2 regions of the Brevibacillus sp. Leaf182 genome follow, and region 1 is predicted to be linked to the other one. Evidence: a T-box and tRNA genes for the amino acid it is inferred to sense, from the RefSeq annotation. Region 1 holds a T-box; the other holds one or more tRNA genes.

Region 1 (15,259 bases):
ATCTCCCAATATCGTCGGGAAAGTGGGCGTCGGACGAAAGTGTCAGTGGAACACCATGCGCCACCAAAACGTCGAGGAAAGCAGGACTGGGGCACATTTCCTGAACGGGATAGCGGTAGTACAGGCCCGCATTGATTTCGGTCGCTGTATCCGTTTCTTTCAAAGCAGTTGCGATTCGGTGGTAATAGGGGACAAGCTCCGATTCCTCTGGGCGATAGGAGAACACTTTCAGATTGTCCAGATGGGCAACAAAATCAAACAAGTTGCTCCTGATCATGGACTCAACCGTGTGGAAAAAGTCCGCGTATAACTGTTTTAGGTCATGTTGCTCAAACAATTGACGAGTCTCGGGATTGTCAAAGCCCCATCCTTGCAAAAAATGAACGGAGCCGATCACATAATCCCATGAAGCGCCTGCGAGCAAGCCCTCCAATTCTGCTTCCCCGCCAATAAAGTAATCCGCTTCAAGCCCCAACCGCAACTCCACGCCGCTTGCCGACCAACGCTGCTTTGCTGCCTCAATGGCGACACAAAAGTCACTAAGGCTCTCGGTGCATACTTGATCAAGCCACGTTCGCTGCAAGCGCCCCAATTCGGTGTCGCCCAGCTCCATATACCGTTCAAAGTAGGGACGCGCTTCACGAAAGCGGTATAAATGATCGACAATTCCCACTTCCTTCAAGCCTTTGTTTAACGCTTCACGTAAATACAGATCGATCCAGGACGGGTCGTATGCCCCCAATGACATGCGGTTATTTAATCGCGCAAGACTATTCAGCAGCCAAGCACGGGTATGTCGAGGTTCAGTCAACGGATAAAAGTGGTCGAGGGCCACATTAGTACGGTCGAGCCAACGCAATGAAAAAGGCCCTTCTTCCAGATGAAGATGATAGTCGATCAGCATGTGAAGTCTCTCCTTTCCGGATGTTCGCTTATCCAGGTAGTTTGCATGCCAGACGATAGCCATTCATCCGGCATCGGCTGGTCACAAACAACCGCGCTGACATCCTGCCAGCCGCAAATACGAAAAAATTGCGTTTGGCCGATCTTCGATGTATCTCCTAATACATAGACTTGCTCCGCCCGCTGTACCATCATGGTCGAGCACAGCGTTTCTTCCATGTCATAGTCGGTGAAGCCATCAGCCGTCATTCCTCCACAGGAAATAAAAGCTTTATCAAAATGAAAACGAGAGAGTAGCTCACAGGTAAACGCCCCGGCAACCGATTTCTGGGCCGGATGAGTCAGCCCCCCCAGCATAATGACCTGACCGTTGAATTGATTGGCTTCCAACAGCTCGTTTAGTAAAGAAGCAGCGGGAAGCGAATTCGTTACAATCGTTAATTGGTTGAGTCCCTTTATAGCACGTGCCAATTCCAGTGTTGTCGTCCCGACATCGAGCGCGATGGTATCCCCGTCAGACAAAAGTTCTGCCGCGATTTGCCCGATTTTCGTTTTTGCGGTCTGTTGGATCGCCTGTTTCTTTTCAAAGTGCGGCTCGCGTTTCGCCAAATGATAAGGGATGGCTCCTCCGTACACTCGCTTTAACAAACGTTGCTGTTCCAACTGGTCCAGATCACGTCGTATTGTCTCCGGTGTTACTGCCAGGGTTTTTGCCAGACTCATCACCTGAATTTTACCGTAGCGGTTCAATTCATCGAGAATCACTTGCTGTCGTTCTTCAGGCAATAGTGTCATAAAGCGGAATCACATCCTTGGGACTTACATACAATGTTTTTGTTGTGCCTATCTGCTCCTGCTCGAAGGACAGGTGAAGAGTGTCCACCAGTACAGGAACATCGCCAATGTTCAGCTCGTAACGGGTAATGTTGCCGAGCATGGTTACCTGAGCGATATTCCCGGTCAAACAGATGTCCTCCCCATCCAGAGGCTGTTCGCGAAACGTCTCAGGACGGATTGCGAAACGTTCAACTGCCGGATGAGACAGTTTTGGCGTGATTCGGTTAAGCTGCTCGGCAGTCAGCACGTTGTAATTGCCAATGAAGCGAGCAACAAATTCAGAACGAGGTTGCGTGTAAATCTCTTTAGGACTGCCGTGCTGAACGATCCGTCCACCATTCATGATGTAGATGCGGTCACTGACAGCCATGGCTTCTTCCTGATCGTGAGTCACCAGCACAGTCGTCATGTTTAATTCACGTTGGATGGTACGTAGCTGCTTTTGCAAATTTTTTCGAATCTGGGCATCAAGCGCACTAAGCGGCTCATCGAGCAAAAGCACTTTTGGCCTTGTGACCAGAGAACGGGCGAGTGCCACACGCTGCTGCTGACCGCCAGACAATTCACGTGGGTAAGCCTGCTCCTTTCCCACCAATCCCACCAGCTCAATCATTTCCTGGACACGCAGCCGAATCTCCGTTTTGGAGATTTTGTTCATTTCCAGACCAAAGGCAATGTTTTGACTGACCGTAAGATTGGGGAAAAGCGCATACGATTGGAACACCATGCCGATCTGCCTGTCTTTTGGCGACACGTCCGTCACATCTTTTCCGTCAATGAAGATCGTGCCCGTATCAGGAGCCGTCAAACCACTGAGAATGCGTAACAGCGTGCTTTTGCCACATCCGCTAGGACCAAGTAAGGTAACCAGCTCGCCTTTTTCAATTGCAAGATCGAGTTGCTGCAGCACATGTTGACCGTGAAAGGTTTTGGACAAGTGTTCGATTTGGACGTAACTCATCAGGGGACCTCCTTGCGTGCGAAGCTTCGGCGCGTGAATTTTACAACCAGGCCAGTGATAATAGCCATCAGGACAAAATAAGTGACCGTAATCGCGCTGGCGACATGTCCACTTGACGATAGCTTGGCGTACAGATACATCTGCAGGGTTTCGTATCTTCCTCCCACCAGGATGTTAATCAATACGAATTCACCGAACAAAATAGAGAACGACAAGAGCGAGGACACGAAAATTCCAGACATGATATTCGGAACGATAATCCGTACGAATGCCTGCCAGTGGCTCGCACCCAGTAGCTCGGCTGCCTCCATCAACGAACGTGCCTGCATGGCAAGCAAGCTGTTGCGCGTTCCCTGATAAAGATACGGAAGCAATCCGACCAGATACGCCCCGGCTGTGATGATGACCATTGGAATCCCATTTCCTGAATAAGTACGGATCAATCCGACCGCCATAATGACACCCGGAACGGCATAGGTCAGCATCACCAAAATCTGAACCAGCCTCTCCATCCGGGGAGCGTAGACGATAATGGAGAATACAGCAGGAACAATAACGACGACGGCAACGACAGTCGTCAGAAAGCTGAGCAGAAAAGAACGCCCGAATGCCTGCAAGAATCGGGGATCAGCATACAGCTCCGCGAACCATTTTCCTGTGAGTCCTTCCGGCAAAACCGTGCTGTTCCACTCGGTTGCCAATGAGTACAGGATGGTAGCCGCTACAGGCAAAAACAAATACAGCATGACCAACGCAAACGACAAGGATGGCAAACTGATCCGCTTCAAGACAAATCCCTCCGAATCTTCCGCGTCAGCCACTCGTTCACGAGCAGGGCGGCGGCAAGCGTCAGGCCAAGTAGTACAGCGAGTGCGCTACCCAGCTCGGGTCTGGCAAAAATGTCGCCAGATACTAGCGCACCAATCCGAATGGGCACCAGATTGTAGTTGCTCCCGGTGAGCGCGTAGGCAGAAGCGTAGGCACCCATTGCATTGGCAAACAGAATGCTGAATGTACCGACGATGCCTGGAAGCAGTACCGGAAAACCGATTCTCAGCCAAAACTTCCATGGACTTGCCCCAAGCAGCTCGGCCGCTTCCATCCATTGCTTCTGAATGGCGTTGTACAGGGGATACAAAAGCATTACCGCCAGGGGCAGTTGAAAATAAATATAGACAAGCGTCAAGCCGCTCCACGAATACAGAGTAAAGGACTGTCCAAAATCAATCCCCAGTTGCTTCGCGAGCAAAACAAACAATCCACTGTTTCCCAACAGGACAATGAAGGCAAAAGCGAGCGGAATCCCTGCAAAATTGGAGGTTAGATTGGTAATGACAAGCACTCGCTGTTGCAGAGACTGTGGGAAACGGGTAATCGCATAGGCAGCGAAAACAGCAACGACGATTCCAATGAGAGCAGACAGGAACGAGATGAGCACGCTGTTCTCAAAAGCCTGCAAGTAATATGGATTTGAAAAAATTTCACGATAGTGACTCATGGTAAAACCGCCGCCTCCCTCGGCCTGAAAGCTCCCTCCAATCATGGAAAGCAACGGGACGAGAAGAAACAGAGCGATCATTGCAAAGAACGGAATCGTCGTTATCCAAAACATACTGACAAATCGTTTCATGCAAAAGCTCCTTTCTTAGAGGAAAAGACGCCCCCTTAGGGAGACGTCTTACTCAGCCCTCATACGTTCAATGGCTGCATCTCTTTCGAGGGGGAGATCCCGAGCAAATGGCAGGCAAGCGGAGCCACCTGCAATTGCGGGATTGCCTCCTCGCGAATACCCGGAGAGATCAGGTTGCTGATGACAAACAGGGGGACGTCCCGGTCAGCGCTAGAAGTGCCGCCATGATTTCCATCGGCTGTCATCCCGTGATCCGCTGTCACGATGATTTGATAACCCGCATCAATCCACGCTGGAAGTACATTTGCCAGTATCGAATCTGCCGCCAGAACGCGATTTCGATAGTGTGCGGAATCGGCCGTATGCTTGTGGCCATCATCGTCGATGTTCATGGAGTGGACGTAAAGAAAATCCGGATTGTAACCATTCAACAAAAAGTTGGCGTCAGCAAACAAGTGTGTATCCGGATAGTGATCCTCCCAGTAGAACATCCCGTTTTGGATCGGCTTGTCGGTGTTCAATTGGATTCGGTCGTGAAACGGATTGAATGGGGCCTTGTTATAAAGCTCGCTTACCCAGCCATAAGCCGCAGCAGCGTTGGACATCCCGTTTTTCCGCGTCAGGTGAAAGAGACTCTCCTGATGCGAAAGCCGAACCGTCTGATTGCTGGAAATGCCGTTTTTCCAAACAGGGGTTCCCGTTAAAAGAACCTCATACAAAGGACGAGAGAGACTGGGCAATTCCGATCGTACCTGAAAGCGGGCTGCAATGCCGTATTCGACCAGGTGATGCAGGTACCCCATGTGCGAGATAGCTGTGTCAAATCTCAATCCGTCGAGCACAATCATCGCGAGCTTGCTAGCGCACATGGATTAACACCTTCTCTTGCCATAGCTGCGGCAATTTTTTAGCTGTCTCTTCCCAAGCAGTCAAATCGCCCACCGGACGTGCGTTTTTATACATTTCATCGGGGAGCAGCATGGCTTTAGCGGATTCATCCAGCTTGGCGTTGGCGCGAATCGGTCGTGCATAGCCCCGAGCCAAATTGGACTGTCCAGCGTCGGAGAGGATGTATTCACGAGCCAGCATGGCAGCGTGTGGGTGCTTGGCGTACTTGTTGATAACCGTAGCGTACCCGCTGCTGACTGATGCTTCCTCCGGGATGAGGACATCAAAGCGGTTTTTATCGATTTTGTCCCGATACCCGAGCGCGTTGAAGTCCCACAGGATTGCGACTTCGATTTCACCTTTTTCTAGATTGGCAAGACTCGGATCGCTGGTACTAAGCCGCTTGTTTTTTGCCAACTCAGCGAAAAAGTCAATGCCGGGCTGAATATTTTTCTCATCTCCCCCATTCGCATAAGCGGCGGCCAGAACGGCAAACTGTGCCTGATTCGCTTTCATGACATCACCGATTGCGATCTTGTAGTTTCCGTTTTTCAAATCTGCCCAGGTCTTGGGAGGATTTTGCACCTTTGTCTTGTCTGTGATGAAAGCCAGTGTTCCGGTATAGCCTAGCAACCAATGTCCTTCATCATCTTTTGCCCAGTCGGGAATGTCGTTCCAGTAGGAGGTTTTGTAAGGCAGCGTCAGCCCTTTTTGCTTGGCCAACGGTCCGAAAGCGATGCCTACGTCACCGATGTCTGCTGTGGCGTCTTCTTTTTCTGCTTCAAACTTAGCCAATTCTTCTGCGCTCGACATGTCGGAGTCGGTATGCTTCAAGCCGTATTCCTTTCCGAGATTGCTCCAGGTCTCTCCCCAGTTTGCCCACGTATCCGGCATACCCACGGAGTTGACTTCTCCCTCCTGCTTCGCTTTTTCTACGATTTGATCCAGGGTCAATTGCGACGTATCCAGAGAAGTGCCTGATTTCGTCTCGGTGGCACATCCCGCAAGCAGAAAAACAGATGTCATGACAACAACGGTTCGTTTCCAGCTTAACTGGTTCCCTCTCATCTTTAAGGCCCCTTTTCGTTTTTATTTGTGTTTGATCTTTTGGTTTTTTCTAATCTAATCGTAAACAACCAAAATGAAACTGATATAAATGCGTTGTTAAAAAGCTATTAAGACTCTATGAAAAATAGAAGTGAACGCAAAAAGTGGCTCTCTGAATACCAGAGAACCACCTCGTCCTTCGTTTTTCCTCTTTAGTTGTGAGCAAATTGCTCCTCTTCCGTTGACCCGCTGAGTGCAGTCGTAGAGGAATTGCCGCCCGAGATAACTTGCGCAACCTCATCGAAATATCCGGTACCCACTTCACGCTGATGACGAGTAGCCGTATAACCATGTACCTCGCTAGCGAACTCAGCCTGCTGCAATTCCGAGTAGGCAGCCATTCCGCGGTCACGATAGCCGCGCGCCAGTTCAAACATGCTGTAATTCAGGGAGTGGAAGCCAGCAAGCGTGACAAATTGGAACTTGTAGCCCATCTCGCCGATCTCTTCCTGAAAGCGAGCAATCGTCTTTTCATCCAGCTTCTTTTTCCAGTTGAAAGAAGGCGAGCAATTGTAGGCTAACAGCTTGCCCGGGTATTTGGCATGAATCGCTTCGGCAAAACGGCGTGCTTCCTCCAAATTCGGCTCAGAAGTCTCGCACCAGATCAAATCTGCATACGGAGCGTACGCAAGTCCACGAGCAATCGCTGCATCCAATCCGCCGCGTAGACGGAAGAACCCTTCTGCTGTTCGTTCACCTGTCAGGAATGGTTTATCCTGCTCGTCGATGTCGCTGGTAATCAAGAAAGCGCCATTGGCATCGGTACGTGCCACGATAATCGTCGGAACTCCCATTACATCTGCCGCAAAGCGGGCGGAAATCAGATTACGTACCGCTGCTTGCGTCGGAATGAGTACCTTTCCGCCCATATGGCCGCATTTTTTCTCGGAAGCCAGTTGGTCTTCAAAATGAACGCCTGCTGCGCCCGCTTCAATCATACCCTTCATCAATTCGAAGACGTTCAGTGGCCCACCAAAGCCCGCTTCTGCGTCCGCTACGATCGGAGCAAACCAATTCGTCTCTGTACCGCCCTCTGATTGATCGATCTGATCAGCCCGTTGTAATGCCTGATTAATTCTTTTTACGACTTGGGGAACACTGTTTGCTGGGTAGAGGCTTTGATCAGGATACATCTGACCAGACAGATTGGCATCGGCCGCTACCTGCCAGCCACTCAAATAAATCGCTTTTAATCCTGCCTTTACCTGCTGAATCGCTTGATTCCCAGTCAAAGCCCCCAACGCTTTAATATGGTGCTCGGTATGCAAGAGGCCCCACAGACGTTCTGCTCCGAGACGAGCCAGCGTATGCTCGATTTGTACGGAACCGCGCAGACGAACAACATCTTCTGCCGAATACGGACGTGTAATTCCTTGAAAACGCTCCTCCTGCCAGCTTTGCTCCACCTGTTGAATCGCTTCTTGCTTGTTTACTTTCGTCATTTTCATTTCCCCCACTCTTTTTATTTTTACAAATAGCGATAACCCGGTACCGTTAGGAAGTCTTCGAAATCTTCTGTCGTTACCAATTGCAAGAACAGATCACCAGCAATCGGATACTTGCTGTTTTCGTATCTCTCTTGGCCGATTGCTTGCTTGATCGCTTGCAGCTCCTCACTCAACCATTGCTTCACCAAACCTTCCGTCACCTTTCTACCGTCCTGCAAGACTCCGTGACGATGACGCATCCATTGCCAGACCTGAGCCCGCGAAATTTCTGCTGTAGCCGCATCCTCCATCAGATTGTTGATCGGCACAGCCCCAGAGCCTCGCAACCAAGCCTCGATGTACTGCAAGCCTACGCTAATGTTCGTACGGACACCCGCTTCTGTAATCGTGCCCTCTGGAACTGCCAGCAGTTGCTTAGCAGATACGTCTACGTCTTCACGTTTGTACCAGATTTGGTTCGGCTCTCTCATCAGGCGATCGAATACTTCCATGGCTACCGGCACCAGCCCAGGGTGAGCAACCCAAGTCCCATCATGTCCATCGTACGCTTCCCGCTCTTTGTCAGCGCGCACTTTGGCAATGGCTTCTGCATTTTGTAACGGGTCATTTTTCACCGGAATTTGTGCAGCCATTCCGCCAATGCAGGGCGCCATCCTTTTATGGCAAGTCTTCACGGCCAGCGTGGTATATGCTTTCATGAACGGCACTGTCATGGTTACTTGCGCACGATCCGGTGTAATGACATCAGGCTGATTCCGCAGCTTTTTGATATAGCTGAAAATGTAATCCCAACGTCCACAATTCAGTCCTGCACTATGCTCGCGCAACTCGTACAGAATCTCATCCATCTCAAAAGCAGCGAGAATCGTTTCGATCAATACTGTCGCGCGAATCGTGCCGCGTGGAATATTTAATTCATCCTGCGCGAAAAGGAAGACGTCGTTCCAGAGGCGGGCCTCCAAATGGCTCTCCAGTTTCGGTAAGTAGAAATACGGTGCTGTCTGATTCGCGATAAGAGCATCTACGTTGTGGTAAAAGTAAAGTCCGAAGTCAAGCAGGCTGCCGGAGATCGGTTTTTGATCGAGGAGGATGTGCTTTTCTTCAAGATGCCAGCCACGAGGACGCACGATCAAAACCGCCGTTTTTTCATTGAGGGTGTATGATCTGCCTTGTGGACTGATGTAAGAGATATTGCGGCGTACCGCATCCTTCATGTTGATTTGGCCTTGGATGGTGTTCTCCCAGGTCGGTGAGTTCGCGTCCTCAAAATCAGCCATGAAAAGCCGAGCACCCGAGTTCAGCGCATTGATGACCATTTTCCGGTCACCCGAAGGTCCCGTAATCTCCACCCGTCTGTCTTGCAAATCTTTGGGCAATGGAGCAACAGTCCAATCTCCTTTTCGAATGTCCGCTGTTTCCTGTAGAAAATCGGGCAGTTGACCTGCATCGATTTGCAATTGACGCTCCACGCGTTTAGCCAACAATTGCTGGCGTCTTTCGCCAAACTTTTGCTCCAGCTTCATTACAAATTGGATTGCTTCTGGTGTCAGGATATCTTGATAACCGAGGTGCATCTCACCGGAAATCTGAACCCCCAGCGGATATGGATTCGTTGGTACGGTAGTCAAAACAGCTCCTCCTCCCTCAATCGAAAGTTATTATGGTACAGATTGATAAAATATTTTTTATTATATAACAGTGGTAGCAAAAAAAATGTTCTTACTCCTGATACCCGCTGCCACTGCAATGGCTGCAGCATACATGCCCGTCTCCCAAGCAATTGTGGCAAGCCGCTCCGTTGGCATCATGACCAACGCCCCCACATTTTGGGCAATTTTGTTCTCCGTTTCCTTCACACCGATAGCAGTCCATTCTCCATTCCTCCATTTCTGTATTAAAACAATATTCTTAAAATTTGTTTTTATTATATAACAGAGATTAGTACAGTGCAACACGTTTTTTGAAAAATCCCACCTGTATTAGTACACAATATAAAACAGCCCTTGACCCGTTATGGATCAAGAGCTGCTTTCCAAATCTCTCGCTTATTACTTCGGTGCGATCTTTTCTACTCCGCCCATGTACGGACGAAGAACTTCTGGAACCACGATTGTTCCGTCTGCCTCTTGGTAGTTCTCCAAGATCGCTGCTACTGTACGTCCAATCGCCAAGCCAGAACCATTCAATGTATGCACAAATTCCGGCTTCGATTTCGTATCACGACGGAAACGAATATTGGCACGGCGCGCTTGGAAATCTTCAAAGTTCGAGCAAGACGAGATTTCACGGTATGTGCCGCCGCTCGGAATCCAAACTTCCAGGTCGAATTTCTTCGCAGCCGTAAATCCTAGATCGCCTGTGCACATGCTCAGGACACGGTATGGCAGTCCAAGCAGTTGAAGCACCGTTTCAGCGTTTTTCACCAGTTTGTCGAGCTCGTCATAAGACTCTTCTGGTTTCACGAATTTCACCAGCTCAACTTTGTTGAATTGATGCTGACGAATCAACCCACGCGTATCACGACCAGCAGAACCCGCTTCCGAACGGAAACATGCGCTGAAAGCAGTGTAGTAACGAGGGAGATCCGCTCCATCCATGATCTCATCACGATGCATATTGGTGACTGGCACCTCTGCAGTTGGAATCAGGAAGTAATCTGGTCCCTCGATTTTGAACGCATCCTCTTCGAACTTAGGCAATTGACCCGTTCCCGTCATGCTCGTGCGGTTGACGATATACGGCGGAATCACTTCTTCATAGCCATGCTCATTCGAGTGCAAATCCATCATGAAATTCATCAGTGCGCGCTCCAGGCGTGCGCCCATGCCTTTATAGAAAACAAAACGGCTACCTGTTACTTTTGCCGCCGTTTCAAAATCGAGGATGCCTGCTTGGCTAGCCAGCTCCCAGTGAGGCTTAATCTCGAAGTCAAATGCACGTGGCTCTCCCCATGTCCAGGCAATCACGTTATCGTCTTCTGTCGTACCGATCGGTGTGCTCTCATGCGGCAGGTTCGGGAGGCTCAGCAAAATGAACTCCAACTGCTCATCCAGTTGGCGCAGCTCTTCATCCAAAGCCTTGATGCGCTCATTTACTTCTTTCATTTCAGCGATCAGATGGTCTGCATTTTCCTTATTGCGTTTCATAACCGCTACTTGCTCGGATACCGTGTTACGCTTATTTTTCAGTGCTTCTGCTTCTTGGATGACTTCGCGACGCTTTTCATCAACTTCCACAAATTGATCCAACGCAGAAATATCTTCATTGCGGTGAGCCAAACGGCGTTTTACTTCTTCTAGATCCTGGCGTAATACTTTTACGTCCAACATGTGTAAATCCCTCCGAATCGTATTGAAAAAAAACAAAAAACACCCGTCCCCTGGTAAGGGACGAGTGTTGTATACCCGCGTTGCCACCCTCGTTGACACATGCAGCAATCCTTCATGCATATGCCCACTCTTCCGTCATAACGGGACGGTTCCGGGCAAAGTTGTTGTCCTTTGCCACTCCGAGATGGATTCCTTCACATAACCGGATCGGTTCGCACCTACCACCGACTCTCTAGGCCTGGCTCTTGTGAAGTACTTGTTCTCATCATCGCATTCTCATTCATGAATACTATTATTGTTAACTGTACTACAGGTTCTATACCTCTGTAAAGAGCAGCCCGCCTACATCTATACAGAAAAAAAGAAGATCGGCGCCTTTTTACGGCCGATCTTCCGGTATAACAGCTAGCTTCTGTATTCCTTGACCATGTCGAGGAAGTATTTGTGCAGCCTTGTATCTTCCGTCAATTCTGGATGGAAGGCTGCTGCCAAATAGTGACCGCTTCGGGCGACAACAATCTTGTCTTCGTGCTTGGCCAAGACTTGACCGTTCTCTCCCACTTCCATGATATACGGTGCCCGGATGAACACTGCCGGGTAATCTGCCGCCACACCCGCAACAGGCATCAAGACCTCGAAGCTCTCCTTTTGGCGACCAAAAGCATTCCGCTCGACTTTGATCTCCATCAAGCCTAAATGGCAATCGTCTTGTCCTTGAATCTGTTTTGCCAGGAGGATCGCTCCTGCGCAAGTTCCGAAGATCGGCTTGTTCGCCTTACCGAACTCTTGAACCGCCTCCATGAATCCGTACTTGTGCATCAGCTTGCTAATCGTGGTGCTCTCTCCGCCGGGAATGACCAGCCCGTCGAGGTCATCCAGTTCTTCTACTTTTTTGACCGGGACGGCTGTGGCACCAACCTCTTCTAGCAGTCGCACATGTTCTGCTACAGCTCCTTGTAGAGCGAGTACGCCGATTTTCATGCTACTCACCTTACCAGCCGCGCTCTTGCATGCGATCAGCTTCACGAATTTTGGAGATTTCGATTCCTGGCATTGCCGTTCCCAAGCCTTTGGATACGCGAGCAATCAGTTCGTAATCCGTGTAGTGGGTGGTCGCTTCCACAATCGCGCGAGCAAACTTCTCTGGATTCTCTGATTTAAAGATACCAGAGCCTACAAACACGCCATCGGAGCCCAGTTGCATCATCAGGGCAGCATCTGCTGGTGTTGCTACTCCACCTGCTGCGAAGTTTACGACTGGCAGCTTACCTGTTTTGTGTACCTCTTCAAGCAGTTCGTATGGGGCACCCAGGTTTTTTGCTTCCGCCATCAGTTCATCGTAGGACATGGCTTGCACTTTGCGGATTTGGGACATCATCGTGCGCATATGACGAACAGCCTCTACAATGTTTCCGGTTCCTGGCTCACCTTTTGTGCGGATCATGGATGCACCTTCACCAATACGGCGGAGAGCTTCACCCAGATCACGAGCGCCACATACAAACGGTACAGTGAACTCTTTTTTATTGATATGGTACAAGTCATCTGCTGGTGTGAGTACTTCACTCTCATCGAGATAATCTACACCCAGAGACTCGAGAACACGCGCTTCAACAAAATGACCGATACGAGCTTTCGCCATAACAGGAATCGAAACAGCATTCAGTACTTCCTCTACAATGCTAAGGTCAGCCATACGCGCAACTCCACCAGCTGCACGAATGTCAGACGGTACACGCTCCAAAGCCATTACAGCAACAGCACCCGCTGCTTCTGCAATTTTTGCTTGTTCAGCATTCACGACGTCCATAATGACGCCGCCTTTTTGCATTTCAGCCATACCTCTTTTAACGCGGGATGTTCCTACTTGTACCATTACAAATACCCCCTACATCATGAGTCAGAACCGAAACTGTTATGCGGTGTTATGGTTCCTGTTACCGCCATTGTAAACGATAGATGTAGGGGAAAACAATAGTTATTTAATTTCCTGTTCCACTGCTAAACAAATTGCTGAAAAACTCTATGATGCTCCGGAAGAACAGACGAATCCAGCTGGCTTCCTCTACTGCCTGTCCTGCTACGATATCCACGCCTGCTTTTGCTGCGTCTTCAGGCTGCAAGAAATCGGATTCCTTCGTACCTTCTTCCTTCAAAACGATCTTACCGACCACTTGTCCTTGCGTAATCGGTGCGGTTAGCTCTTGGAAGGTAACTGTTGGTGTGTATTTTGCTTCTGTACCGGTTTTGGTGATCATATTTACTTCGCTGCCTGTAACAACTGGTACAGTTACCTCTACACCGTTTTTCACAGGAGCTGTTTCAAATCCTTTGACTGGTACATTCTTGTCCATTTGTTTTGTGAGTTTGAAATTGCCAAAACCGTAGTCAAACAGTTTTCTCGTCTCAGCAAAACGCTTTGTCTCGGTGCTTGCATTCATCACAACGCTAATCAAACGCATGTTGTCGCGAACAGCCGTACCTGTAAAACAATAACCTGCTGCATTTGTATGCCCCGTTTTTAATCCATCTACACCTGGGTAATAGCTAATCAGACTAGGCAGCATCCAGTTATAGTTTTTCTTGCTCCACTCATTCGATGTACCTGTACGGAAGCTGAAGATTGGTTTTTTGGAAGCCTCCAACGCATCCGGGAAATCGTGAATCAGAGCACGGGCAAGGATCGCTGAATCACGAGCAGACATCAAGTTCTCTGTTTGTTCGGTCTGAACAGAGTATGGACCCAACTCATTGGCTGGCAAACCAGTAGAAGTGACGAACGAAGTATTTTTCATACCAAGCTCTGCTGCCTTTTTGTTCATCAGTTCAACAAAGGCTGGCTCACTGCCTGCGATCTTCTCAGCCAAAAGTACAGTAGCGTCATTGGCCGATACGATTGCCATCGCTTCGTACAATTGTTTAACCGTAAAGGATTCGCCTAAATTCAAATACACACCAGACGAATCTGAAATTTTCGCGATATAAAAAGCATACTCACTAACCGGGACAACATCATCCCATTTAATTTTCTTTTGTTTGATGGCTTCCTGAACCAGGTATTCAGACATGATTTTACTCATACTAGCTACCGGAAGTGCTACGTCAGGATCTTTACTATAGAGAACCCTTCCCGTCGATGCCTCAACAAGAATGGCAGACTTCGCTTCCAGTTGTAAATTCGCTTGAGATGCTACAGGGGCAGCTTCCACCTTTGAAACCGTTCCTCCCATTGCTGCAGCAAAAACAGCGACAGAAAGGAACAGACCTGTCAATCGCTTTGTCCATGTCTTTCGCTTCATGTAATCTCTCACTCTCCTATTTCTGTCGATTTTATTTTTTTATGAAACAAGCACACAATTGTAAGTGTACCATAGTTTGCATGGTGGCTTGAAGCGAGATTCCTCCTATTTCCACATGTTAGTAGCTAGTAAAAATCCCCTCTCTTTTTAAAAGAAAGGGGACGTAGGTCTTCCATACTATTTTTCGTTTAGGAAATCGAGTAGTTAGGTGATTCTTTTGTAATTTGTACATCGTGCGGGTGGCTCTCACGCAAGCCAGCGCCGGTAATACGAACGAACTGGGAGTTTTCAATCAAATCCTCGATGGTCTTTGCTCCGCAGTATCCCATACCTGCACGCAGTCCACCAATCAACTGATACGTAACATCCGCCAATGGGCCTTTGTAAGGAACACGGCCTTCGATCCCTTCCGGAACGAGCTTTTGTGCGTTCTCTTGGAAGTAACGGTCCTTACTGCCGGCTTTCATTGCGCCAATCGATCCCATTCCGCGATATACCTTGAAACGACGACCTTGGAAAATCTCAAATTCACCCGGACTTTCTTCTGTACCAGCGAACAGACTGCCGATCATGATCACAGAAGCACCTGCACCAATTGCTTTTGGCAAATCACCGGAGTATTTAATGCCGCCGTCGGCAATAATTGGAATATTGTACTCTCGCGCTACCTGTGCACAATCGTGGATCGCTGTAATTTGCGGAACACCGATACCTGCTACGACACGAGTTGTACAAATGGAACCAGGACCGATACCAACCTTCACCACAGATGCCCCAGCTTCGATCAAATCGCGAGTAGCTTGTCCAGTTGCAACGTTCCCCGCGACGATGGTGAGCGTTGGGTATTCTTTGCGAAC
Region 2 (15,259 bases), on a different contig from region 1:
TAGCTTCCCACATTGGCTCAAATCCGAACGCAGGGGCCCAAATGACGGCTGGAGAGCTAGAAGTAGAGTTCTGCCCGCAGGGGATACTTGCAGAGCGTGTACGGGCAGGTGGAGTCGGTCTGGGAGGCATTCTATCAGATGTCGGCATCGGGACGATCGCGGAAAAAGGGAAACAGAAGGTCGTTCTGGATGGAAAAGAATATCTATTGGAGACACCGATCACTGCTGAAGTGGCTATCGTACATGCGAAAAAAGCGGATCGCTTCGGCAATTTGGTGTTTGATACAAGTGCACGCAATTTCAATCCGTTAGTGGCGATGGCAGGCGACATTACCATCGTGGAAGCGGATGAGATAGTAGAGGTAGGCATGATCGACCCGGAAGAAATCGTCACCCCGGGCGTTTTCGTGAACTTTATCGTCCAAAGTGAAGGGGTGAACTGGCAATGGGCATGGGAGAAGTAAAAGAAACAGAGAGCTATCGTGAACGTATTGCCCGCCGCGCAGCATTGGAAGTAGAAGACGGCATGATTATTAACCTGGGAATCGGCATTCCAACGTTGGTTGCGGATTTTATCCCATCTGAAAAACGCGTCATGTTTCACGCGGAGAACGGCATTCTCGGTACAGGGCCAAGCCCTGCGAAAGGCGAGGAGAATGCCATGCTTTGCAATGCGGGCGGTTTTCCAGTCACGCTCGCCACAGGGGCATCCTTTTTTGACAGTGCGACTGCTTTTGCCATCATCCGCCGTGGGCTATTGGACATGACGATTTTAGGAGTCCTGGAAGTCAGCCAAAATGGTGACATTGCCAACTGGATCGTTCCAGGCAAACGTGTCCCAGGCATGGGAGGAGCCATGGAGCTGGCACAAAAGGCCAAGAAGGTCATGGTTGTGACCACGCATCTAGATAAAAACGGACGTTCGAAAATCGTTCGAGAATGCTCCCTGCCGTTAACCGCGACAAAAGCTGCGGATTTGATCATCACAGACATGGCAGTAATGGAGGTCATGCCAGATGGTTTGTATCTGCGAGAAGTCATGTATCCATACAGTGTCGCTGACGTAATTGGAGCAACGGAAGCCGAACTCAAGATGGACGGAGAGGTTGGCGTTTTCCGCTAAGCAAAGACAAAAACCATGGAACGGGGGAAAAACATGGCAAACTGGCAGGTGCTTATACGGGAGCAATTGGAAAAAGATCGCGAGGCTGCTGTTCAACTGCTGCAGCAATGGGTAAAAAGCCCGAGTGTACAAGGAGAAGAGCAATCTATCCAGCAAAGTATTGCAGAGCTTTTGGGGCAGATGGGGTTGGACGTTGACTTATGGGTCATGGAAGGCGAAGAGCTGGTGTCACATCCATATTTTGTCTCCCCACGTACTACCTTTGAAGGCAGCCCGAATGTCGTCGGTGTGTGGAAGGGGCAAGGGGATGGGCGCTCCATCATTCTAAACGGACACGTGGATGTAGTGCCCGCGGGCGATCTGGCACAGTGGAGCGATGATCCGTTTAGCGGGAAGGTTGAGGACGGCAAGCTGTACGGACGCGGAGCAACCGACATGAAGGGTGGAAATTTATCTTCGCTGTTGGCGATTCAGGTTCTACAGAAGTTGGGTGTGCAACTGAAAGGCGACGTCATTTTTCAGAGCGTCGTAGAAGAAGAAAGCGGCGGTGCAGGCACATTGGCGACGATCATTCGCGGGTATAAAGCGGATGCTGCCCTGATTCCAGAGCCGACCAATATGAAAATTTTTCCGAAGCAGCAAGGCTCCATGTGGTTCAGATTGACCGTCAAAGGGCGTTCTGCTCACGGAGGTACTCGCTACGAGGGAGTCAGCGCCATCGAAAAGAGCATGCTCGTGGTTCAAGCAATTGGCCAATTAGAAAAAGAGCGTAACGATCGACTCGATGATCCGCTCTACGCCAAGCTGCCCATTCCGATCCCGATTAATCTAGGGGTAATTGAGGGTGGCAAGTGGCCTTCGTCTGTAGCTGACCTCGTCAAGCTGGAAGGAAGGATGGGAGTTGCCCCAGGAGAACAGATGGACGATGCCAAAGCCGAAATGGCAGCAGCACTCAAAAAGCTGGCAGAGGTCGACCCGTGGTTTGCAGAACAGCCTGTTGAGCTGGAGTGGTTCGGAGCTCGCTGGGTTCCGGGAGCAGTGGAGCTCGATCATCCGCTGATGGATATTTTGCAAGCGCAGTTTGAAGCTGTGACAGGAGAGCGTGCCACTGTGGAAGCATCGCCTTGGGGAACAGATGGCGGTTTGTTGACTGCTTTGGCCAATACGCCAGCGATTGTTGTTGGACCTGGAGTCACACAGGTTGCACACTACCCGAATGAATACATCGTTTTGGATGAGGTATTCCGTTGTGCTGAGATCTTTGCGCTTACGTTACTCGAATGGTGCGGTGTGGCTGAAAGTGTGAAAGAGTAAAAGAGATATCCAAATATTTCAAAATCGAGACAGGAAGGCACGCGTATGAGGGAGAATGATTGGAAGATGAACGCCAATCCATGAGAGTGGGGATATGCCGATGAAAAAAACGTGCTTTATCGGGGGAGAGTGGGTGCCAGCTACTGCTCATGCACCGCTATTCTCACCCTGTACGGGACATGAGATTGCACAAATTTCGCAAGCAGACTCATCATTGGTTGAAAAAGCAATTGCTGCGGCCCACGGAGCGACTGCCGTCATGCGTCGCCTTCCTGCCTATCAACGCGCCTTCCTGCTTGAAAAAATCTCGATCTTGATGAATGAACGATTGGAGGAAGCGGCGCGGATCATCGCAATAGAAGCGGGAAAACCAATTAAAACAGCCCGCGGTGAAGTGATTCGAACGATTCAGACGTATAAGTTCGCGGCAGAGGAAGCCAAACGCCTTCACGGAGAAACTGTACCACTCGATGCAGCTATCGGGGGAGAGGGACGCTTGGCTTATACCGTGCGTGAACCACTGGGAGTCATCGGAGCAATTACGCCCTATAATTTTCCGATGAATCTCGTTGCCCATAAGGTCGGACCTGCTCTCGCTGCTGGCAATACCGTTGTTCTCAAGCCTGCATCACAGACACCGCTTAGTGCATTATTTCTTGCAGAGCTCGCAGAGCAAGCTGGTGTGCCAGCAGGAGCGCTCAATGTGATCACAGGCAGTGGTGCGAGTGTTGGCGATAAAATCGTGTCTGACCCGAGAGTCAGGGCGGTGACGTTTACAGGGAGCCCAAGTGTTGGGCTGGATATACGCAATCGAGCGGGTATGAAAAGAGTCACGCTCGAGCTGGGATCGAATTCGGCAGTGATCGTTGATCGTGATGTGCAACTGAATGAAGTAATTCCCCGATGCGTTTTCGGTGCCTTCGCCTACTCTGGGCAGGTATGTATCTCTGTGCAAAGAATTTATGTGGTCAAAGAGATCTATCAAGATTTCGTCCAACGTTTTGTTGAACAAACACGAGCACTTCGCGGTGGTGATTCGCTCTCTGAGGACGCGGACTATTCCGCCATGATCCATCCACGCGAAACAGAACGTGCGATGGAGTGGATTCATGAGGCGCTCGAGCAGGGGGCACGTTTGGAGTGTGGGGGACAGATCGTGGATCGGATGCTCCAACCTACGGTGTTGACGGGTGTTCCGACAGATGCAAAAGTATCTTGTCAGGAAGTATTTGGTCCTGTCGTTCTGATTAATCCAGTGGAGTCCGTCCGGGAAGGCATTACGCTGGTCAATGACTCACGCTATGGACTACAGGCTGGTGTCTATACCAACAATCTGTCATTGGCTCTGGAAGCCGCAGAAGAGCTGCGTGTGGGTGGTGTGATGGTAAATGACATTCCGACTTTTCGCGCGGACCATATGCCCTACGGTGGCGTAAAGGAAAGCGGACTGGGTCGGGAAGGGGTCAAATACGCGATAGAAGAAATGACGGAATTGAAACTCGTTGCCATCAAACGATAAAGGAAACAAATCCGGGCTCTTGCAAAAAATAGTAGAGCTGTGATATAGTAAGTATTGTTGCAATACGGAGGGATACCGAAGTGGTCATAACGGGGCGGTCTTGAAAACCGTTAGAGTGCAAGCTCACGCGGGTTCGAATCCTGCTCCCTCCGCCATAAATACAAATGAACCGACTCCAGTTGAGAAGCTGGAGTCTTTTTTATGGTCGAGAAAAATATCAGAAAATAAAGAAAATTATTATATAATGGAGATGAGACTATAAGTGATGGGGGAATTTGCATGCTCGAAGCGCAAAGAGTTCGTAGAAATACACTTGGCGATATTTTGCGAAGAAGTCGTAGGCGAAATCCTGACAAGCCTGCCCTGTACTTTGAAGAAGAAGTATTGACCTACACGCAGCTTGATCAGCTTGCAAATAAGACGGCTCGTACGCTTCTTTCAAAAGGCTTGCAAAAAGGGGAGCGGGTAGCAGTGCTGTCACGCAACTCGATGGATTTTGCGATTCTGAACTTTGGGCTAGCGAAAGCAGGAGTCATCATGGTGCCAATCAACTTCATGTTGAATAAGGAAGATGTCGCCTATATTTTCGGTCATGCGGAAGTGAGTGCGTGCTTCGTAGCGCCCGAATTCCTGCAGCTCGCTCAAGACGGACTCCAATTAGCTGGAATTTCCCCCAAGCTGCTTTGCCTCGTGTCCAAACCAGCAGTACAAACAGGAGAATGGTTGCCTTTTCGCACGCTGATTGAAGCGGCAGACGACCATGAGCCTGAAATAGACATAGCGGATGAAGATGTTGTGCAAATTTTGTATACCAGTGGAACGGAATCAAAGCCAAAGGGCGTTATGCTCACTCATAAAAGCATCATCTCCGAATATGTCAGCACGATTATCGAAGGCGGGATGACGCAGGATGATGTGGCTGTTCACGCCCTTCCCTTGTTCCATAGTGCGCAGCTTCATTGCTTTTTGGGACCGTACGTGTACCTAGGTGGGAGCGGAATTATTTTGGACCAGGCAACCCCTGCGTTGATGTTGCAAACGGTAGAGGCGTACAAGGCTACTCAGTTGTTTTGCCCGCCAACCGTGTGGATTGCTTTGCTGCGTTCTCCCGATTTTGCCGCGCGTAATTTGAGTTCTTTGCAAAAGTGCTATTACGGTGCAGCAATCATGCCGGTAGAAGTGTTAAAAGAACTTGGTCAACGCCTCCCCAACGCCCAGTTTTACAATTTTTACGGGCAGACGGAAGTGGCGCCATTAGCAACTGTTTTGCCACCAAAGGATCAAATGAGAAAAGCAGGCTCTGCAGGCAAGCCAGCGTTAAATGTGGAAACGAAAATCGTCGATGATGAGGGAAAAGAAGTCTCTCGTGGGAGTGTTGGTGAGATTGTTCACAGGACCAGCCATGCGATGCTGGGTTATTTCCGTGATGAGGAAAAGACACAGGCTGCCTTCCAGGGAGGGTGGTTTCACAGCGGGGATTTGGGCATCATGGATGACGAAGGCTATATCACCGTTGTTGATCGGAAAAAGGATATGATTAAATCGGGGGGAGAGAACGTAGCAAGCAGAGAGGTTGAGGAGCTTATTTATCAACATCCGAAAGTATCTGAGGTCGCAGTGATCGGAGTTCCACATCCGTACTGGATCGAAGCAGTGACGGCTGTCGTTGTACCAAAAGCAGGTGAGTTACTGACTGCTGACGAGATGCTTGCTTTTTGCAAAGATCGTCTTTCCTCCTTCAAAGCACCCAAATATGTAGTGATTGCTGACAATCTTCCAAGAAACCCGAGCGGCAAAATTTTGAAAAGAGAGCTGCGCCTCCGATACGAAACGATGACGACTTAGCCAGTCATCACAAGGTCAAAGAACAGCAAAACCCGCTCTGTTATGGAGCGGGTTTATTTGCTGCTGAGATTATTTTACGTTGGAAACAGTCGGACGATCGGCTTGAATGACTTCAAAACGATAACCTTTTTGTTTCAAGTACGAAATGATTTCTGGGAGAGCTTCAGCTGTTGGCGACTTTGTGCTGGAATCATGCATCAAGACGACGATTTCTTTTTGTGACTTTACTTGCTGCTTTATATTTGCCAGTGCTTGAGCGGCTGTGTATTTGTTGCTTCTTGCATCGCCGTTTGTTACATTCCAGTCGATAAACGTATAGCCACGTTGTTGCGACTCTGCTTTGATCGCCTGCATGACTGTGTGCTGCTTGTTATACCGTTTGGGATCTTGATATTTCAAACTGACTGTATTCGTGCTGCCACCTGGATAGCGGAATACTGTTGGTTTTACGCCGGTTACTTTTTCAATCATTTGACTTCCTTTTTCTACGTCTGCAAAAAAGCTCTCCATGTTTTTGTAAACAAGCTGATAATTATGGGAATACGAATGTCCTCCCACCGCATGACCTTCGGCTACAATCCTTTTGAGAATGGCCTCATGACCGGCTACCTCACGGCCTACAATAAAGAAGGTGGCTTTGACCTGATGCGTTTTCAGCGTATCCAAAACGCGTGGAGTTACAGGAGAGGGTCCATCGTCAAAGGTTAAATAAGCGATCTTCTCAGAAGACTTCGGTGTCTGAGGGACCGGTTTTGTAGCTGGTTCAGGCTTCTTCGTCTGATTGGCTGTTCCATTATGCTTACCAGGCTGCGTTGGAGTCGGTGTTTCTGGCTTTCCTGGCTTGGATGGTTTCGGTTGTTCTGGTTGCTTTGGTTGTTTCTGTTGAATCGGCTGTATCGGGATTAACGGTTCATCGCCATAGATCAAATATTTTTGTCGGAGCTCTACAAATTTCTTAAGATCCGCTTCATAGGAAGAAACAATCTCCTGTGGGGATTTGCCTTGTTCGAGAAGCAGACCGATTTTGCTGGTACCCATCACCTTGTCGAACATGGAGATTTGCGTACTCGTACTTTTTGGTATAGGGAATGGCTTCAATTGCTTGGCATAAGCAAGCGCGTAAATACCTGTTTTTACCGGATTAAACTGATGTGGATCGTTGATTTGAAGGCGTACGCCCCCGGCCGTTCCTTTATTCTCAGGAATAAAGATGACGCCCGGTAGAAGACTTCCATTTAACAGATCGGCGTACTTGTGCGAATCTAAACCCTCTGCCCCGATCCAGGTAAAATGGTCGCCTTGGCGAATAGGAGTACCCTCACCCAAACCAGTTGCCATATACCCGAAAACCGAGGTCAAGTTAGGGATATGCGGAGAACTCGGAATCCAGGCCAAACCTGTCTGTTGATAAATCATGTTGCGTGTATACCCTTGCATGGGAATGACGGTAAGATCTACGCCAATGGTACGATTGAAAAACAATGCCAGCTCTCCGATGGTCATGCCATGTGCAAGCGGGAGGGTATCCACTCCGATAAAGGAGCGGTAAGGCAGTTCAACGACAGGACCCTCGACAATTGTTCCGCCGAGAGGATTCGGTCGATCCAGTACCATTACTTCTTTTCCTTGTTCCTTTGCAGCTATCATGGCGTATTGCAAGGTAGATATGTATGTGTAGGTTCTCGATCCGATATCCTGTAAATCGACGAGAAGTACATCAATGTCTTTCAGCATTTCTGGTGTCGGCTTGCGAGTTGATCCAGACAAGCCGTAGACCGGTATAGCGTAGACGGGATGAACAAAGCTCGTTACTTGTTTTCCTGCGACCGTTTTTCCGTCGAGGCCATGCTCAGGTGCATACAGAGTGGTTAAATGGACAGAACGATCACGTCGTAGTATGTCGATCGTGCTAACCATTTGACTGTTCAGACCTGTTTGATTCGTAATTAACCCGACTTTTTTGCCTTCAATGAGATGGTGGAACTGATTGAACAGTACATCACTTCCCAATTGAATGGCAGTCGTATTGGCGGAGCTTCCTACTGGAGGAATTAAAGTTAAGATAAGTGCCAGGATGAGGAAAGGGAGAAATTTGTTCATCATTCATTGCCTCTTTCAAGATAAAATACTGTCGCTTCTTGTCTATTGTAACGTTTTTGGAAAGCAAGATGGTTGCATTTTTGTAACAATTTGAAATTAGGTCAAAAGGAGGAGGAAAAAGTAACGTAAAAGAGGGAACTACTAGGAAAGAACGATCTTTTAAAAGGAAGACTACAGGAAATTCTTGAAACAGCCCTCATCCTATAGTAGATTAAGAATCGTGTGAACCTTTTTGGAAATGGAGTGAATGTTTTGCTTAAAAAAGTAACCTCATTACTGCTAGCGATTGCCCTGGTACCGATGGCAGCATTTTCTGCAGCGGCAGCACCTGCATCTGTAGCGCCTAAAGCCGTACAGAATGCTGTTAAAGTGGAGTACAATAAAAAACAAATCGCGTTTCCTGACCAAGCACCTATTATAAGCCAGGGGCGTACACTGGTTCCGATTCGTCCGATTGCAGAAAACCTTGGTTTTGAAGTGCAATGGAACGAAGCTACTCGTACCGTAACCATTAATAAAGGGAAAGATAACATCAGACTGGTCGTTACACAAAAAATTGCCAAGAAAAATGGACAAACGATCAACCTGGACGTGCCTGCACAGATTGTGAACAAGCGTACTGTAGTACCTGTTCGTTTTATTGCAGAAGCGCTGAGTTACAAAGTAGATTGGGATCCAAAAACGCAAACCGTTTTGATTGCGGATAATGTGAACCCTAATCAAGCCGGACAACAGGAAAAACCAAAAGATCCGACGAAACCAGCAACAGACGAGAAAAAGCCTGAGCAGGTTGCATTTATTGACAAGGAAAGTGTTGAAGGTAAGACTTTTTCTTTAGCCAATTTGGGAGTTTACCAAATCGTCGGTAAAGTAGAACCTGGAACAGAGGTTACCGTAACGTTGGAAGACAAAACATACGAAGTTGAAGTAACTGCTGAAGGTACTTTTGAGTTTTACCAATCCACGAATGATGGAATCAGAAGTTACACGCTCAATGCTGAAAAAGGCGGCAAAAAGGATACGTTTGAAGGGGACTTCAAAAAGACGAATTAAGGCAGCTACTTCCTGAGTAAGAACACCTCCTGCACATCACACTAAGTGCAAGGAGGTGTTTTTGTTGTGAGACGAATGAGTGGGAGTATCATTGCTGTGCTCCTGTTTGCCGGCTTGCTGACAGGGTGTTCGCCTAACAAAGAACAGGGCACCGAAGATCAGAACGGAAATAAGGCCAAATTTGAATCTCTCGGGATTAACATCCAGAACGATAACGTCGCTAGGGACAAAGGACCGGCAGCCATGATTAGCCAAAAGATGGTTCATCAGCGAGAGCCGCAACTCGTGACGCGCTTGGAAGGACATGCGGAAAAGCTGCCCGGTGTAACCGATATCAAGGTGTTGGCCTACAAGGATAACTTGATTGTAGGTGTGCTGCCAGTCGATACACCAAAACCAGACGAAGTCAATCCGCGGCCGTCGATCCCGTATACGCCTGGGAAAATTGTGCGAGTCGATAATGGACATCCAGATTCGCTGCATAAACGTGTTGTGGATCGGATGAGATCACGCTTACAGGCAGAAACACGCTTCAACATTTTGTACGTGTCTACCAATCGAGCAGTTTATGACCGAATCGCAAATTTGCATTCACGAATTACGAACGGAGAGCACATCAGTGACGAAGAATTCCAAGTCCTGTTAAATGATATTGGCTATTCAGTCATTGGATATAATTTAGTGGATTGAAAGAGCACCACCTGGACTCCCGGGTGGGCTTTTTGTCGATTAAGGGCTAAATGGCAGGAGAATAGTTAGAAATGGGGAAATAGTCAAAGAAGAGCAGGAGAACGGCAAGGAGTGCACATTTTATGATTCCAATCCACATCCCTATATCCAAAATAACTCCTCCAGGACAGAAGCCATATGTCTTACGGCGACCTGCATTGGCAAAAAAAATGCGCCTGTTGAAATATACGCAGCTTTGTCTCATTCATGCAGGGACAGGCTATGGCAAAACGACATCACTGGCTACATTTCTACATGATGAAGCACTGGCTGCGTCCTGGTATACCATCCAGGATGGAGACGATGCTCTTCTTGCGTTTGTCATCTGTCTTGTCGAAAGTGTTCGTCAGGTTCATTCTGATTTTGGTCAGGTATTACGAGAGCAGCTTATACGTATCACAGAGCAAAGTCCGGTGCCTTCCATAGACAGTAAGGTACTGGTCGACTGGTTCGTCGGGGAATGTGTACAGCTCCAGGTGGACCACATACTTGTTTTGGACCATTACCAACGAATTAATAGTGGGAGTGACGTCGATCGATTTGTTCAACGGTTAGCCGAGGCTCTTCCACAAAAGGTCAAGCTGGTCATCTTAACGCGCGCTCGACCGAAATGGTCCAATCTCGACTTGTTGTCCGCAAGAGGAGAGTGTCTCGAACTTACAACAAATGACCTTTCTTTTACGCTGGAGGAGAGTGAAGCCTTTTATTCTGATCAATACGACATCACGCTATCCGAAGACGATTGGGGCCGAGTGGAAGAAGTGGCACAAGGCTGGGTGATGGCGCTTCGCACTTTTGGGGAAATGGTAACGAGGGGGCAGACGGTTTCTGACAGTCTGCGTGAGTTATCGCGATTGTTGCATTTGCTGGAAGTGGAAGTCTGGACACAGCTAGATGCAGGTATGCAGCGCTTCTTGATGGAGGCAGCGGTTCTCGAACAATTCGATCTGGAGGATTGCAAGCAAATACTCGGGGAAGGATGCATTGAGTATCTGCTGGAAGCACAGCGTTGTAATCTTTTTCTTCATGTCCATGCAGGATCTCATTATTCCTTTCATCCGCTTTTCCAGCGCCTCCTATCTAGCAAGCTGGCTGCGAACCAAGCGACATACGTGCATGTCAATCACAAGGCCGCAGGATGGTACAGACGTAAAGGGGACGAGGCAAAAGCTTTTGGGCGGTTGCGTCTCGTCGAGCAGTGGGGGGTGCTGGGTGAATGGTTGTGCCAAGCATCGGAAAGATTGCTGCAAGCAGGGAAGCTGGACTTTTTATACGAGTGGATAACACTGTTACCAGATAGCATCAAGTGCGAACAGCATTGGCTGTTGTTTTATCAAGGTGAAGTAGAACGCTATCGCTGTCTATATGCGAAGGCCTTTTCTTCTTATGAGCAATTTATGAAACAATGTGAACACAAGCAAGATCAAATCGGATTGTGCCGCGGGCTGGAAGGGCAAGCACGCGTTCATCTCGACAGCGTACAAGGCGTTCGGGCAGAAGAACTACTGAAGAGGGCGATTCAACTGTTGCCCCCATTTGAGCAAGAGAATGAAATGGCACCGAGACTATACCGTTTGCTGGCAGAAATTTATACGAATCGCGGAGATGCCAAACAGGCGGCAGCATGGTATGAACGGAGTCAGGAATTAGAGCAGCAGACGGAGGTGGAGCTGGAATCGCGCCTGTTGTTCCGTACTGGCCGATTGCAGTCCTCCATTCAGCTCTTGGAGAGTAAGTGGCAGGTAGAACAGAGGAAGCATCCTCCGCTGACGAGATCGTATCGGGAAACCTCTTTGCTGCTATCTTTCGTCTATGCATTGAATGGCGAATGGGAGCGAGGGTGGGAATCCGCAGAAACGGCCATACAACTCGGACGTGCAGCACATTCCCCTTTTGTAGAGGCAAATGGCTATGTTCGAAAAGCCCATGCGGCCCTCATCAGTCAAACATTGCCTACGGATGAGATTCGCCAGCTTTATGAAAAAGGCTTGCAAATCATGGAGGAGCTCCAGTCGACACGCGGCAAGTCAGAAACGCTTCTGGGACTAACCTTGCTTCACGCAAGAGAAAAGGCACTCGACCAAGCTCTTTTGTATGGCAACAGGGGGATACAAGAGACTGAGGCGATGCGCGACGACTGGTTAGGCAGTCTGGTACGGATGGCGATTGGGATTGCATACGCCAAATACGGTAAAGAAGAAGAAGCGTGGGCTACCTTTATCGATTGTGCCGATCGACTTAGTCACTGCGGGGATAGCTACAGTGTCGTCATTTGCCAATTATGGCTGAGCTTCTTGGCTTATCGTAAAAAGCAATGGGATTTGTTCATACCTGCGGTGACGCAAGCTCTGTCCTTGATGCAGTCTGGTGAATATCAATTCCTTCTGCAAAGGCCTACTCTGCTTACCCCCCATGATGTGCAGCAGCTTATGCCAATTCTGATTGAGGCAGAGCGTCGAAAGGTATCGCCGGATTACGTCTCTCAACTGTTAAATGATTTGGGCTTGCAAAACGTGACATTCCACCCCGGCTATACCCTTCGCATTCAGACGTTGGGCGCGTTCCGTGTATGGCTGGGAGAGCGGGAATTGAGCGAAAAGGCATGGCAGCGAGGGACGGCAAAGCTGTTGTTTCAACTTTTATTGACAAAGAGACATCATTTGTTAGCCCGGGAAGAAATCATGAACCGACTTTGGCCAGACAGTATCGAGGAAGCGGCAATCCGCGATTTTAAAGTGTCGCTGAATGCGTTGAACAAAGCACTCGAGCCAGATCGTGCTGCAAGAACAGATACATTCTTCATTCAACGCCATGGCAGCTCTTACGGTTTTAACCTGGCATCGGGTTATCATATGGACGTCGAGGAGTTCGAGAAGCTCGTTACATTGGGCTTGGCCGAATCAGACCGACGTCAGGGCGCCATCCTTTTGGAAAAAGGACTTGCGTATTACTTGGGCGATTACATGCCGGAATGCCGTTATGAGGATTGGTGTGTAGAAGAGCGTGAGAGAGTGCAGGCACTGTTTTTACGCGGAGCAGAGAGGGTAGCCAAAATCATGCTTGAGGATGGGCAATTGGAAAAAACGATCCGCTGGTGTGAAGCGATTTTGCGGGTGGACGATTGCTGGGAGGAGTCGTACCGCTTACTTATGACTGCGTATTATCAGCAAAATAATCGGACACAGGCCATTCGCTGGTACGAGAAATGTGTAGCAAAACTGAGGGAGAACCTCGGGGTCGCACCAATGCCTGCAACCATGGAGACATACCTTAAAATTATAGAGAAGTAAAAGATCGCCTACAAAGCGATCTTTTTTTTGTACATAGAAGTAATGGCTGCTTGACAAAACTAGGAAGTATTCGTAATATAATCTTTGTACTGACCAGTCAGTTCAAAAAATCGAAAGGGGACAGGAGTGATGGCACCATCCAAAAAAGATCAAATTGCAAATGGAGCTTTAACCGCATTTGCCCAATTGGGATATAGCGAAACAACCATGGATGCAATCGCGGAAATGGCGCAGGTGGCAAAAGGAACACTCTATTATCACTTTTCCACAAAGGAAGAGCTGTTTTTGTACGTGATAGAAAAAGGCGTGAAGATGCTGATTTACCATGTAAATAATGTCATGCAAAATGAAGAGCTTTCCTTGGAGGATCGCATTCTGAATGTGCTGGATGAGCATCTTCGCTTCTTTTCCGAGAATCAAGATTTGTGTTTCCTGTTGCTGAGCGCCTTTTCAGGAGATGGACAGCGCGACAGGATGGTTGGCAATCTGTTAGGTGGCTATTTCAGCACAATGGAGTCACACATGCTGGAATTGCAGCAGCAAGGGTATATCCGGGCAGATATCGATATTCGTACACTCGCTTCCGCGTTGTTTGGCATGGTTGGCTTTACCGTGCTACGCAAGCAATTTCGCAAAGAGCCAGTGAATAGTGCCGCAGATAAACAGACGCTTCGTTATATGCTTTCAGGAATGTTTCAAACCAAATAACGTCTAGAGAAACGTAAAACAAGAGGAGAAGACAGATGAACAAACGTGCATGGATCGGTGTAGGTAGCTTTGTAGTCAGTATTGCAGTACTGGGAACCGTATTGTTTGGTTCAAATGTGAGTAGCATGGCCGGTCAGAATACAACGAAATTAGCAGGTGTAATCGAGGGAACAGAGGTAGACCTCTCTTTTAAGATGGGCGGTTCCATTGAACAGCTCTCACTAAAAGAAGGAGACGAAGTAAAAGCAGGGCAAGTAGTTGCCACGCTAAGCAGCGCGGAGATTCTCGCGAAAAAAGAGCAGGCTGAAGCTGCTTACAAGCTCTCTCTAGTCAGACTTGACCAGGCGAAAAAAGGAGTATCGGTGACGGATAACTCCAGCAATGCCCAAGTCGACCAAGCAAAAGCAGCAGTTAACTCAGCGCAAGCACAGCTTGACGCGAACAAAAATGGAGCGCGTTCAGAAGAAATTACGCAGCTCAAAGCGAAATTGCAAGCAGCACAAACTTCGAATCAAATTGCCGCGACGAATTTGGAGCGAATGAAAAAATTAATGGCGGAAGGTGCCGTTCCACAAGTAAAAGTGGAAGAGGCGCAGATGCAAGCAGATAAGGCGCAAGCGGAGTTTAAAGCAGCAGAAGAGCAGTTGAAAATGGCTCAAACTGGAGCGCGAAAAGAACAGGTCGATGCTGCACAAGCACAGTTGGATCAAGCAAAAGCTGCATACAACCAAGCTGTCGCAGGGAGAGGTCAAGTAGGCTTGAAGGAGCTGGATGTTAAATCCGCAGAAGCGAACGTAATGCAAGCAAAAGGTGCACTAGCAGAAATGGAAGCCTATGTGAACAACACCAAGCTGACAGCTCCAGTAGACGGTATTGTAAAATCAGTTGCCGTTCAAAAGGGAGAGCTGGTTTCCCAAGGCTTCACCGTTTTGACGATCCAAACGAAATCAGACAACTATGTTAAATTTTATGTAAATGAATACATGCTCGCGAATGTGAAAACAGGCGATCAAGTGAAATTGTTTGTCCCAGCCCTGAGTAGAGAAGTAGACGCCAAAGTGGTTACTGTAGCTCCTGCTGCTGACTTTGCCGTAAAAAAAGCGACACAAGAACTCGGTGATCGTGACATTCGTTCCTTCCAGGTGAAGCTGCTGGTGTCCGATCCGGAATTACGTCCAGGCCTGACGGTTGAGTGGAAACTTGAAGGAGCTGGTAATGGTGAATAGTTTCTCTCACCTGTTCTGGAGCGAATGGAAAAATCTTTTTGCAAACAAAACCATTCGTAATATTCTCTTCCTTGTTCCGCTGATTTATCTGACGATGTTCGGATTTCTGTACAGTGAGAAAAAAGTGATGGAGATCCCTACTGTGATGGTGGATGCCGATCAAACCGAATTGAGTCGTGAGCTCTATCGCGCCTTTGAGGTCGATCATACATTTCGAATCACGTCTGTTGTAGGAACAGAAGAAGAAGCAATGAAATTGGTTGACAAGGGCGAAGCAAATATCGCCCTGATCATTCCTGCTGGATTAGAAAAGGATGTGAAGGCTGGGAGAGAGGCAGAGGTATTGACTGTA

The links. A T-box is a leader RNA that pairs with one kind of tRNA and senses whether it is charged. The one in region 1 lies ahead of serS (serine--tRNA ligase), so its partner is inferred to be a tRNA-Ser.
Region 2: it encodes a tRNA-Ser, which carries the amino acid that the T-box ahead of serS (serine--tRNA ligase) is inferred to sense. The anticodon was not compared.

What each region holds. Positions count from the first base shown of each region.
Region 1 covers NZ_LMPN02000010.1:2,166-17,424, reverse strand. Annotated here, with positions in the region: gene ASG16_RS00975 (histidinol phosphate phosphatase domain-containing protein) at 1-904, opposite strand, end outside; gene ASG16_RS00970 (DeoR/GlpR family DNA-binding transcription regulator) at 898-1,698, opposite strand; gene ASG16_RS00965 (ABC transporter ATP-binding protein) at 1,682-2,701, opposite strand; gene ASG16_RS00960 (ABC transporter permease) at 2,701-3,489, opposite strand; gene ASG16_RS00955 (ABC transporter permease) at 3,486-4,331, opposite strand; gene ASG16_RS00950 (alkaline phosphatase family protein) at 4,391-5,200, opposite strand; gene ASG16_RS00945 (ABC transporter substrate-binding protein) at 5,190-6,287, opposite strand; gene aceA (isocitrate lyase) at 6,479-7,768, opposite strand; gene aceB (malate synthase A) at 7,795-9,402, opposite strand; gene serS (serine--tRNA ligase) at 9,823-11,103, opposite strand; T-box leader at 11,157-11,381, opposite strand; gene pdxT (pyridoxal 5'-phosphate synthase glutaminase subunit PdxT) at 11,509-12,084, opposite strand; gene pdxS (pyridoxal 5'-phosphate synthase lyase subunit PdxS) at 12,095-12,979, opposite strand; gene ASG16_RS00910 (D-alanyl-D-alanine carboxypeptidase family protein) at 13,086-14,402, opposite strand; gene guaB (IMP dehydrogenase) at 14,591-15,259, opposite strand, start outside.
Region 2 covers NZ_LMPN02000032.1:105,060-120,318, reverse strand. Annotated here, with positions in the region: gene ASG16_RS23795 (3-oxoacid CoA-transferase subunit A) at 1-464, shown strand, start outside; gene ASG16_RS23790 (3-oxoacid CoA-transferase subunit B) at 446-1,123, shown strand; gene ASG16_RS23785 (peptidase) at 1,157-2,437, shown strand; gene ASG16_RS23780 (aldehyde dehydrogenase family protein) at 2,538-3,956, shown strand; tRNA gene ASG16_RS23775 (tRNA-Ser) at 4,023-4,111, shown strand; gene ASG16_RS23770 (acyl-CoA synthetase) at 4,236-5,801, shown strand; gene ASG16_RS23765 (exo-beta-N-acetylmuramidase NamZ domain-containing protein) at 5,871-7,901, opposite strand; gene ASG16_RS23760 (copper amine oxidase N-terminal domain-containing protein) at 8,124-8,954, shown strand; gene ASG16_RS23755 (YhcN/YlaJ family sporulation lipoprotein) at 9,030-9,644, shown strand; gene ASG16_RS23750 (AfsR/SARP family transcriptional regulator) at 9,767-12,973, shown strand; gene ASG16_RS23745 (TetR/AcrR family transcriptional regulator) at 13,103-13,681, shown strand; gene ASG16_RS23740 (HlyD family secretion protein) at 13,717-14,907, shown strand; gene ASG16_RS23735 (ABC transporter permease) at 14,897-15,259, shown strand, end outside.